2 regions of the Planococcus sp. TJ-301 genome follow, and region 1 is predicted to be linked to the other one. Evidence: predicted binding sites of a transcription regulator. Region 1 holds the regulator's gene; the other holds the start of a gene.
What was found. The regulator CtsR, encoded in region 1, represses protease genes until heat stress. The targets are predictions, from matches to a motif close to ATGGTCAATAAAGGTCAAACA.
Positions count from the first base shown of each region.

Region 1 (5,385 bases):
TTTGCGCCGATGGTAGTTGGGGGTTTCCCCCTGTGAGAGTAGGACGTCGCTGGTCTAGAGAAAGAAAACCGTTGCCTTAACCGGCAGCGGTTTTTTTGTGCGTCTGGACATTGTCCGGATCACTGAGCGCCTAACGGTCCTTTGATCAAAAGTTATTCGCTATTGCAATAGTGGCATGAATGCCATAAAGAATAAATCGAAATTTTAATAGATTTTTCAATTGAATAAATTAAAATGTACCTTCATTGTCATATATAGCACAATTGTCAGAAGGGTAGAGTTTTTGTGTCCGGATTTGAAAGACAGGGATAGAAATAAGAAAATTAAAACCTCTATTCTAAAATTTTCTAAGAACTTCCCACCTTTTCATAAGTTATCGAAACAAATTGTTTTCAAAATTTTAAAAGCTTGAATGATGAAATTTATCATAAGATTTTTAAAAATAAGCACCATAATGATTAACAACGTCACGCATTGGGAAAACTGATAATGAGGTGATATGCATGAAACCAGGTTTATATAAAGTAGAAACAATTGATAAAAGAACTGCGCTGCTCACTCCATTGAATAAACAAGATGATCAATTTACTTTTCCAGTCTCCGATTTTACACACGATGTGGCTGAAGGAGATGTCGTAGAAGTTTGGCGGGAAGGCACTAAATGGAAAACGAAATATTGCGAAGAAGATACGAAATCGATTTCCAGCCACACTAAGGATTTTGTAAAGCGGATTATGGATAAAGAATAACTTATGATGTCTCGGGGATAATTAGTCTCGAGACATTTTTTGATTGTATTATTCAAATCGTAGAATTTGAAATCCTTAAAAAGCTTAGTGTATAATTAAGTCAAATATAGTCAAAGTCAATTAAAGACTAATTAGGTACCTGAGAGGTGATGGCGATGCGGAATATTTCGGACATAATTGAAGGGTATTTAAAAGGGATTATAGAAGTAAGCGAAAGAGACTATATTGAAATCAAACGCAATGAAATCGCCGAAAGATTTCAATGTGTCCCTTCGCAAATAAATTACGTGATAAATACTCGATTTACAGCGGATCGCGGCTATCTCGTAGAAAGCAAAAGAGGCGGTGGCGGATATATCCGCATTAAGCGCATCACGCTTCATACGAAATCCGATGTTCTTTCCGATGTTATTAAACGCTTGGAGCAAGGTGCCTCTCAAAGCATGGCAGAAGATATTGTTTTTAGGCTATTAAACGAGGATATCATTTCTAAAAGGGAAGCGAAATTAATCCTGAGTGCGAGCGATCGCGCGACGCTGCTTCTGCCGTTGCCGACGCGTGATGAGGTAAGAGCGAGAATTCTAATCGCTATGTTATTTACTTTGAAATATCAGTCGAGTATTTGAGAGGTGATCAAATGTTTTGTGAGCAATGCGGGAAAAGGCCGGCTTCTGTGATCGTCAAACAAAATGTGAATGGCAATACAATCCAACGCAACCTTTGCCCAATCTGTGCTGCTGAAAGCCATAATCTAAATTATACTTTTGAGCAAGATCCTATGGCCATTCACCAATTATTGTCCAATTGGTTTCCAAACCAAAAAACCTCTGTTAATCCAGTCAAAAAGGAAGTAGCTGTATGCCCGAATTGCGGATTCACATTCTCTAAATTCATGGAAATCGGAAAATTCGGTTGTGCTACTTGCTACGAAGCTTTTGAAGATCATTTAGATAATATATTCAAGAGACTCCATAATGGAAATTATAGGCACGAAGGTAAAATACCTTCTGCTTACGGCAGTACCTTAAAGATAAAAAAAGAGATAGAAGAATTACGAAAACAGATGCAAGTTTCTATTGCCGATGAGGATTTTGAAGAAGCGGCAAAACTGCGTGATGAGGTAAGGGCTCTTACTCTCCAACTTGTAGGGGGTGAGGCGGATGGAAATTGATCGTTTTCTGCAGCCTAAAGCTAGCAGTTGGATGGAAACAGATAGTGAAAATGCAGATATCGCAATGAGCACCCGGATACGGCTAGCCCGTAACTTAAGCGATTTTAAATTTCCTTACTCGTTTTCAGAAGACGAAGCATTAAAAGTAGACAAGGCGATTTCATCGGTGCTGATAGACCAAGGACGTAAATTGAACTTGGAATTCACCCATATTGATATACAGGAAATCCTTCCTCTCCAGCGAGAGGTGTTGATTGAAAAGCATTTGATCAGCCCATACTTAGTGAAGGAAAGCCATTCCGGCGCAGTTCTTCTTTCGGAAAATGAAGAGCTTAGTATAATGGTAAATGAAGAAGACCATTTGCGGATTCAAAGTTTACGGGCTGGGTTCCATTTGAAAGAAACGTATCAGGTGGCCAATGACCTGGATAATCTATTGGAACAGCATTTATCGTATGCGTTTCACGAAAAATATGGTTATTTGACCAGTTGCCCGACTAATACAGGAACAGGAATGCGAGCTTCAGTCATGCTGCATTTGCCAGCGTTGACAATGTCACAGCAAATCGCGCGGATCGTTCCGGCAATCTCACGTTTAGGAATGGCTGTGAGAGGTATTTACGGAGAAGGCAGCGAAGCGCTGGGCAATGTATACCAGATTTCCAATCAAATGACGCTTGGCAAGTCAGAATATGAAATTTTGCAAGACTTGGAAAGTATGACCGACCAAATCATTCAACAAGAACGCAGGGCGAGGGATGCGATTTTGAATAATTCGCCGGTCGCTTTGGAAGACCGGGTGTATCGCTCTCTCGGTACGTTAGCCAATGCAAGATTGTTGTCTACAGAGGAAGCGGCGACTTGCTTATCGAATGTCCGATTGGGCATCGATTTAAAATTAATTAAAGATATCGATATGTCGATATTAAATGAATTGATGATTTTTATGCAGCCGGCATTTTTGCAGCAGTATTCAGGCAGCCCTTTACAGCCGACTGAAAGAGATATTGCCCGCGCAAAATTATTCCGCGAGCGTTTGAATAAGGATAGTGTAACTAACAAAGGAGAGGATTTTGCATGATGTTTAATCGATTTACACAACGCGCACAAAAAGTTCTTCAACTAGCTCAAGAAGAAGCCATCCGCATGAAACACGAATCGATTGGGACCGAACATATTTTGCTTGGATTGATTCGTGAGGGCGGCGGCATAGCTGCTAAAGCTCTAGAAGCAATTGATGTTAATACACAACTAATCGAAGAAGGCATTAAAGAACTGGTCGGTGTCGGCGAAAAAGATGTAGGGCCGATTGTCCATTATACTCCGAGGGCGAAGAAAGTCATCGAGTTATCGGTGGATGAATCACGCAAGCTTGGCCATTCCTATATTGGGACCGAGCATTTGCTGCTTGCCTTGATACGCGAAGGTGAAGGAGTTGCTGCGCGGGTACTTGGCAATGCAGGCGTCAGCTTGAACAAAGCTCGCCAGCAAGTGCTTCAGCTATTGGGAAGCAACGAACAGGCTTCAAATACAGGAAGCAGCCCAAATGCTTCTGCGAATACACCGACTCTTGATGGCCTGGCACGCGACTTGACTCAAGTGGCGCGCGAAGGCAGTTTGGATCCGGTCATTGGGCGCAGCAAGGAAATTACACGGGTAATCGAAGTGTTGAGCCGCCGCACGAAAAATAATCCGGTGTTGATTGGTGAGCCAGGTGTTGGTAAAACAGCGATTGCCGAAGGATTGGCACAGCAGATTGTCAATAATGAAATACCGGAAACGCTGCGCGACAAACGTGTTATGGTACTTGATATGGGGACCGTTGTTGCCGGTACGAAATACCGCGGTGAATTTGAAGATCGTTTGAAAAAAGTGATGGACGAAATTCGCCAAGCGGGCAATGTCATTCTGTTTATCGATGAACTTCATACATTGATCGGTGCAGGCGGAGCGGAAGGGGCAATTGATGCTTCGAACATTCTGAAACCGTCATTGGCACGCGGAGAGTTGCAGTGCATCGGTGCTACTACATTGGACGAGTACCGAAAATACATCGAAAAAGATGCCGCCCTTGAGCGCCGGTTCCAGCCGATTCAAGTGGATGAGCCAACAGTGGCAGAATCCATTCTAATCATTAAAGGGTTGCGTGACCGTTACGAAGCGCATCACCGAGTGAAAATTACAGACGAAGCTATTGAAGCGGCAGCGGTCATGTCCGACCGATATATTTCTGACCGTTTCTTGCCGGATAAAGCGATTGATTTGATTGACGAAGCGGGTTCTAAAGTCCGTCTTCGTTCGTATACGACTCCACCTGATTTGAAAGAGTTGGAAGATCGCTTGGAATCTGCCCGCAATGAGAAGAATGCGGCTGTCCAAAGCCAGGCTTTCGAAAAAGCTGCTTCTTTGCGCGATGCCGAGCAAAAGCTGAAAGATCAATTGGATAAAACAAAGAAAGAGTGGAAAGAAAAGCAAGGCAAAGAAGAGTCTGAAGTGACGGTTGAGGATATTGCAGCGGTCGTCTCTATGTGGACAGGCGTTCCAGTTTCTAAATTGGCACAAACAGAAACTGAAAAATTATTGAATTTGGAAGATCTTCTCCACAATCGCGTAATCGGACAAGAAGAAGCCGTGACTTCGATTTCCAAAGCGATCCGCCGTGCGCGTGCAGGTTTGAAAGATCCGAAACGCCCGATTGGTTCGTTCATTTTCCTTGGGCCTACGGGTGTCGGTAAAACGGAACTTGCCCGCGCTTTGGCAGAAGCGATGTTCGGAGATGAAGAAGCGATGATCCGCATTGACATGTCCGAGTATATGGAAAGACATTCGACTTCACGCCTTGTCGGTTCGCCTCCGGGCTACGTCGGGTATGAAGAAGGCGGCCAATTGACGGAGAAAGTCCGTAGAAAACCGTATTCAGTGATATTACTAGATGAAATTGAAAAAGCGCATCCGGATGTCTTCAACATCCTGTTGCAAGTTCTCGAAGATGGACGTTTGACTGATTCGAAAGGCCGACGCGTCGATTTCCGCAACACGGTGATCATCATGACATCCAATGTTGGTGCGGAAGAATTGAAATACAATAAATACGTAGGATTCAATTTGCAGGACGGGAAAACGGATTACAAGGACATGAAAGCGAAAATGCTGGGCCAATTGAAAAAAGCTTTCCGTCCGGAGTTCTTAAACCGTATTGACGACATGATTGTGTTTCATTCTCTTGAACGGGAAGATTTGCGCAAAATCGTCAACTTGATGTCCCAGCAATTGGTCGATCGTTTGAAACAACAGCATATTGATTTGGAACTGACAGACGCTGCGCTTGAAAAAATCGCGAAGGAAGGGTATGATCCGGAATATGGTGCCCGCCCACTTCGCCGTTCTCTTCAAAAACACGTTGAAGACCGCTTGTCTGAAGAATTATTGAAAGGTACGGCAATTGCGGGGCAACATATCGTATTC
Region 1 covers NZ_JBZDOH010000006.1:16-5,400, forward strand. Annotated here, with positions in the region: partial or broken rRNA gene rrf (5S ribosomal RNA) at 1-55, shown strand, start outside; gene AC4EHJ_RS16245 (hypothetical protein) at 504-749, shown strand; gene AC4EHJ_RS16250 (CtsR family transcriptional regulator) at 905-1,375, shown strand; gene AC4EHJ_RS16255 (UvrB/UvrC motif-containing protein) at 1,423-1,920, shown strand; gene mcsB (protein-arginine kinase McsB) at 1,910-3,001, shown strand; gene AC4EHJ_RS16265 (ATP-dependent Clp protease ATP-binding subunit) at 2,998-5,385, shown strand, end outside.

Region 2 (5,385 bases), on a different contig from region 1:
TACTTTTTTCCGGCCGCGCAATTTTTCGATTGGTACTAGTTTGCCGTCCTCTACGTGAAGTAGGGGTTTGATGTTCAATATGCCGCCGACAAAGGCACTTCCTTTGGAAATACGCCCGCCTTTCGCCATATAATCCAAATCTTCAACTGTAAATAGACTTTCCAGATGTGCAACCATAAAATTGACTGCGTCAATGATAGCGGCGCGCGGCTGTCCTTCAGAACGGAGACGCGCGGCTTCTTTGACGATCATTCCATAGCCAAGTGATGCAGCTTTCGAATCAATGATTGTCAGATCCAGATTGGGATGGTCTTCGCGGACTTGGTCAGCGACCATGACCGCTGTATTGTATGTACCCGACAATTCTGAAGAGAAGGCGATATAAAGCCCTTCTTCTCCGTCTTTCGCCAATTTTTCAAATGTGTTCATCATTTCTTCCGGTGAAACTTGCGAAGTTTTCGGTTGGATGTCTGAACGGATCGCATCGTAAACAGTTTTGGAATGGATTGTGCGGATGTCTTCATATTCTGCGGTGCCGATATGGACGCGCAATGGGAAGTAATCAACGTTTTCGTCTACGAAAAACTGTTTCGGCAAATCAGAAGCGCTGTCAGCAAATAATCTCATAAAAATCCTCCTTTTTATTTTGGACCTGCAATATGTTATTTAGTTAATTTCAAACGGTCAATCAGCAGTTCGGCGATGCCGTCATCATTATTCGTCAATGTAATTTCATTGGCGATATTTTTTAAGGGGCCGATAGCGTTGCCCATTGCAACTCCAACTCCTGCATAGTCGATCATTTCAAGATCATTGTCTTCATCTCCGAAAGCAATGATGTTTTCTTTTGCGATGCCGAGTGATTTGGAGACGCGGTCAATTCCGACCGCTTTGTTCAAGCCGCTTTTGACTATTTCGATAACGTGCCACGGAGCACCCCAGCGGCGATGATCGATGACTTCCGCATGGACAGAGTTCAAATGTGCATGAATCAATTCAACCTTTTCATAAGGTGCGTGAATCAGCATTGAAGTCGGATCTACCCGCAGGTAATTCCGCAAATCGCCGATCGTGATGCTTGGGTCTCCCATGCTGAAGATGTCCATCAGTTTTTCATCGTGGTGGTGGACGTAGACATCGTCCAATACTTCCGCAATGATGTTATGGAAGTTGAAATCATGCATTGACTCGACGACTTCATGGACGACATCCAGCGAAATAGGCGTATGGTGCGTCCCCCAACTATTATTTGTTGGATGGTGCACAAAAGCGCCATTGAAGTTGACTATCGGCGTCTGCAAACCCAACTCTTTATAATAAGGTTCACTCGAACGATAAGGGCGGCCAGTGGCAATCATAACTTGATGCCCCGCCTCAATAGCTTGGAATAAGGTTTGCTTGGTCTTAGGTGATATGACTTTCTGATCGGTTAATAGCGTCCCGTCCAAGTCCAGTACAATCAGGTGTTGTTTCATGGTATCCGTCTCCTTTCTCTCTATTATATAGTGTAGCGATAAGGCAACTGTTTCGTCAAAGAAACTTGATAGCTGATCAACCGTTTTTGGAAATTTTTTAGGTGGCTGTGGAATGCTTGCCGGTGTTTCAGAACATTGATAGGATGAAAGGGAAGGAAGTGAGATCGATGCGTGTAGAGAGAGAAAGTTGGAAAGGCATACCGCTGCTGCATGTGGTGCCGGATGACAAAATCGACGAACGGCTGCCGACCGTGGTATTTTTTCACGGGCATATGAGCGCTAAAGAACATAATCTGCATTACGCCTATCAATTGGCTGAAAAAGGCCTCCGTGTATTGTTGCCGGATGCACATCTCCACGGGGAACGGGAAGAAGGGCTAGACGGGATCCAGATGAGCCTGCGCTTTTGGGAAGTGGTACTGATGTCGATCGAAGAGCTGGAAATTTTGAATAATGAATTACATAGAAAGCAATTGGCTACGGGTGAGATTGGCGTCGGGGGCACTTCCATGGGAGGCATCACGACACTCGGTGCGCTGACTGTTTATCCTTGGATCAGAGCGTCGGCCGTCATGATGGGTGCCGCAAACTATGTCCAATTGGCGAAAGCGCAAATGCAGCAATTTGAGTCAAAAGGATTCAAGCTGCCTATTACAGAGGAAGAGCGGCGCAAAATGTTGCAAACGCTGGAGCATTTCGATGCTACGAAGAACAAATCGATTTTCAATAGCCGGCCGGTGTTTTTTTGGCATGGCGAACAAGACGCCACTGTGCCATTTTCGCCGATATTCAGCTTTTACAAAGCATTAGTGGAAGATTATGCAGAAGTTCCCGAACGCCTCTATTTTATGCGTGACAAAGAAGCGGGGCATGCTGTCAGCCGGAGCGGGATGCTGGCGGCAACCGACTGGCTGGCGAGGCATACGGCAGGACAATAAGCAGGGGAATTTGAAATACACGGAAACTTTGTTAAGATAGAAAGAGCAGAAGAAGGAGGGACTTTAAATGGATCAAGATATGAGAGACAGTATGATGGGCGCTTTGGAACAAGTTATCGACCCGGAATTGGGTGTCGATATTGTAAACCTCGGCTTAGTCTATGACGTGGATATGTCAGAAGACGGTTTTGCTGTCGTAACAATGACATTGACTTCAATGGGTTGCCCAATGGGGCCCCAGATTGTTGATATGGTGAAAAGAGCATTATACGAACTGCCTGAAATTGAAGAAGTCGATGTAAAAATCGTCTGGCAGCCGGTATGGGGCAAAGAAAATATGTCGCGCTACGCCAAAATGGCGCTTGGCATCCGTTAAAGCGGATAGGTCTTCCGGAAATTCATTTTTCCTGAGGGCCTTTTTTTATGGTTTAATCGTTTGCTTTTAAGGGGCGAATTTCATATAATTGAATTAGTCAAGAAAGGTCAAACTTTTAAAGGAGTGAGCAGAATGGTTCAATTTCCAAACCAGAATCAAGAACAGCAATCGCCGCTTGAACAATATGGACGCAATATGGTGGAGCAGGCGAAATCCGGGAAAATGGATCCCGTCATCGGCCGGGATCAGGAAATCCGCAATGTAATCCGTATCTTATCGCGGAAAACGAAAAACAACCCTGTATTGATCGGTGAGCCGGGCGTAGGGAAAACCGCAATTGTCGAAGGTTTGGCACAGCGCATCGTGCGCAACGATGTGCCGGAAGGTCTGAAGGATCGGGTTATCTATGAGCTGGATATGAGCGCATTGATTGCTGGTGCTAAGTACCGCGGAGAATTCGAAGAGCGCTTGAAAAGCGTTTTGAAACAAGTCAAGGATAGTGCTGGCCAAATCATTTTGTTCATTGATGAAATCCACACGATTGTCGGCGCCGGTAAAACGGAAGGCGCAATGGACGCTGGGAATATGCTGAAGCCGATGCTTGCGCGCGGCGAACTGTATTGCATCGGAGCAACCACATTAGATGAATATCGATTGCACATCGAAAAAGATCCAGCACTGGAACGGCGCTTCCAGCAAGTTATGGTGCGTGAACCCTCTGTGGAAGATACCGTATCGATTTTACGCGGTTTGAAAGAACGTTTTGAATTGCACCACGCGGTGCGCATCCATGACCGAGCAATTGTAGCGGCTGCGGCAATGTCGGACCGTTATATTACAGAGCGTTTTCTTCCGGACAAAGCGATCGACTTGATCGATGAGGCGTGCGCAATGATCCGCACAGAAATCGATTCGATGCCCCAAGAGCTCGACGAAGTGACCCGCAAGCTCATGCAGCTTGAAATCGAGGAGCAGGCATTGATGAAAGAAAAAGACGCAGCCAGCAAAGCACGCCTGGAAACGCTCCGCAAGCAAATTGCCGAGCTGAAAGAGTCTTCCGCCGGCATGAAGCAGCAATGGACTTCTGAAAAAGAAGCATTGAAGAAAATCCAGGAAAAACGCGAAAAGCTGGACCAATATAGAAGACAGCTTGAAGAAGCTGAAAACCGCTACGATTTGAACGCCGCTGCAGTGCTGCGCCACGGCAAGATTCCTGAACTTGAGAAAGAATTGGCTTCGTTAGAATCGGACCTCGAGAAAGAAGGGGCGGAACGCCTGTTGCGGGAAGAAGTGACGGAAGAGGAAATTGCTGGGATCGTAGCCCGTTGGACGGGAATTCCGGTGACGAAATTGGTTGAAGGGGAACGGGATAAATTGCTGCGCCTCGGCGATACATTGAAAGAACGTGTAATCGGCCAGGATCGCGCGGTAGAGTTGGTGACTGAAGCCGTATGGCGGGCCAGAGCAGGCATCAAAGACGTGCAAAAGCCGATAGGTTCGTTTATCTTCCTTGGACCAACAGGGGTAGGGAAGACGGAACTAGCTAAAGCATTGGCTGCCAACCTTTTCGATTCGGAAGATCATTTCATCCGCATCGACATGTCGGAGTATATGGAGAAACACAGTGTTTCCCGCTTGGTGGGAGCGCCTCCTGGATATATCGGCTATGAAGAAGGCGGCCAATTGACGGAAGCGGTGCGGCGAAATCCGTATTCGGTTGTGCTGTTGGATGAAATTGAAAAAGCACATCCTGATGTAGCCAATATATTGCTTCAGATTCTGGATGACGGACGTATCACGGACAGCCACGGACGGCTCGTGAACTTTTCCAATACCGTCGTCATCATGACATCAAATATCGGATCGGCGTTTATCGGGCAGGAAACGAAAGAGCATTCATTGGATGACATCATCATGGCGGAGCTCCGCAAGCATTTCAAGCCGGAACTATTAAACCGTATAGACGATATCGTCATTTTTCATGCCTTGGATAATAGCCATTTCTATGGCATCGCCAAAAAAATGCTTGCAGAACTCGGAGCACGCTTGGCCCAGCAGCAATTAAAATTGGATGTTGATGAATCAGTCATTCGCTATGTAGTTGAAGCGGGGACAGATCCGATTTTTGGAGCACGTCCGCTGAAACGTTTTATTCAGCGGGAAATAGAAACCAATATCGCACGTGAGCTGATCAAAGGGGATATCCAACCAAACTCTACTTTGCAGCTGACAATGGAAGACAACCGTTTGGCCATCATAAAAAAAGAAGCGTAATCCGGAATTCCGGCTTACGCTTCTTTTCTTCTATTATTAATGTTTTTCAGGTGCAGGGCCGTCCGGGATCAATGAAGACAGGACGAATATCAAGATTGCCACAGCTACAGAAATATAGACACCCACCATAAAGTCGAATGGAACGTTCTGCACTGCGCTTACTACGTAATTCAATAACGAAATCAACAAGAAAGACCAAAAGAATGTACCTAGAAATTGCATCAATTTTCACCTCGACATAGAAATATCTGTGTTAATCATATCATACCGGTTCACAGACAGAAAGAAAGTTTCCGATTTTCAAAGATTATTTGTCCGAAAT
Region 2 covers NZ_JBZDOH010000001.1:1,166,592-1,171,976, reverse strand. Annotated here, with positions in the region: gene AC4EHJ_RS05980 (DegV family protein) at 1-627, opposite strand, end outside; gene AC4EHJ_RS05975 (Cof-type HAD-IIB family hydrolase) at 663-1,475, opposite strand; gene AC4EHJ_RS05970 (prolyl oligopeptidase family serine peptidase) at 1,643-2,413, shown strand; gene AC4EHJ_RS05965 (metal-sulfur cluster assembly factor) at 2,481-2,789, shown strand; gene AC4EHJ_RS05960 (ATP-dependent Clp protease ATP-binding subunit) at 2,922-5,063, shown strand; gene AC4EHJ_RS05955 (YjzD family protein) at 5,100-5,285, opposite strand.
Region 2: the regulator CtsR is predicted to act here: its motif matches at 2,883-2,903, upstream of AC4EHJ_RS05960 (ATP-dependent Clp protease ATP-binding subunit).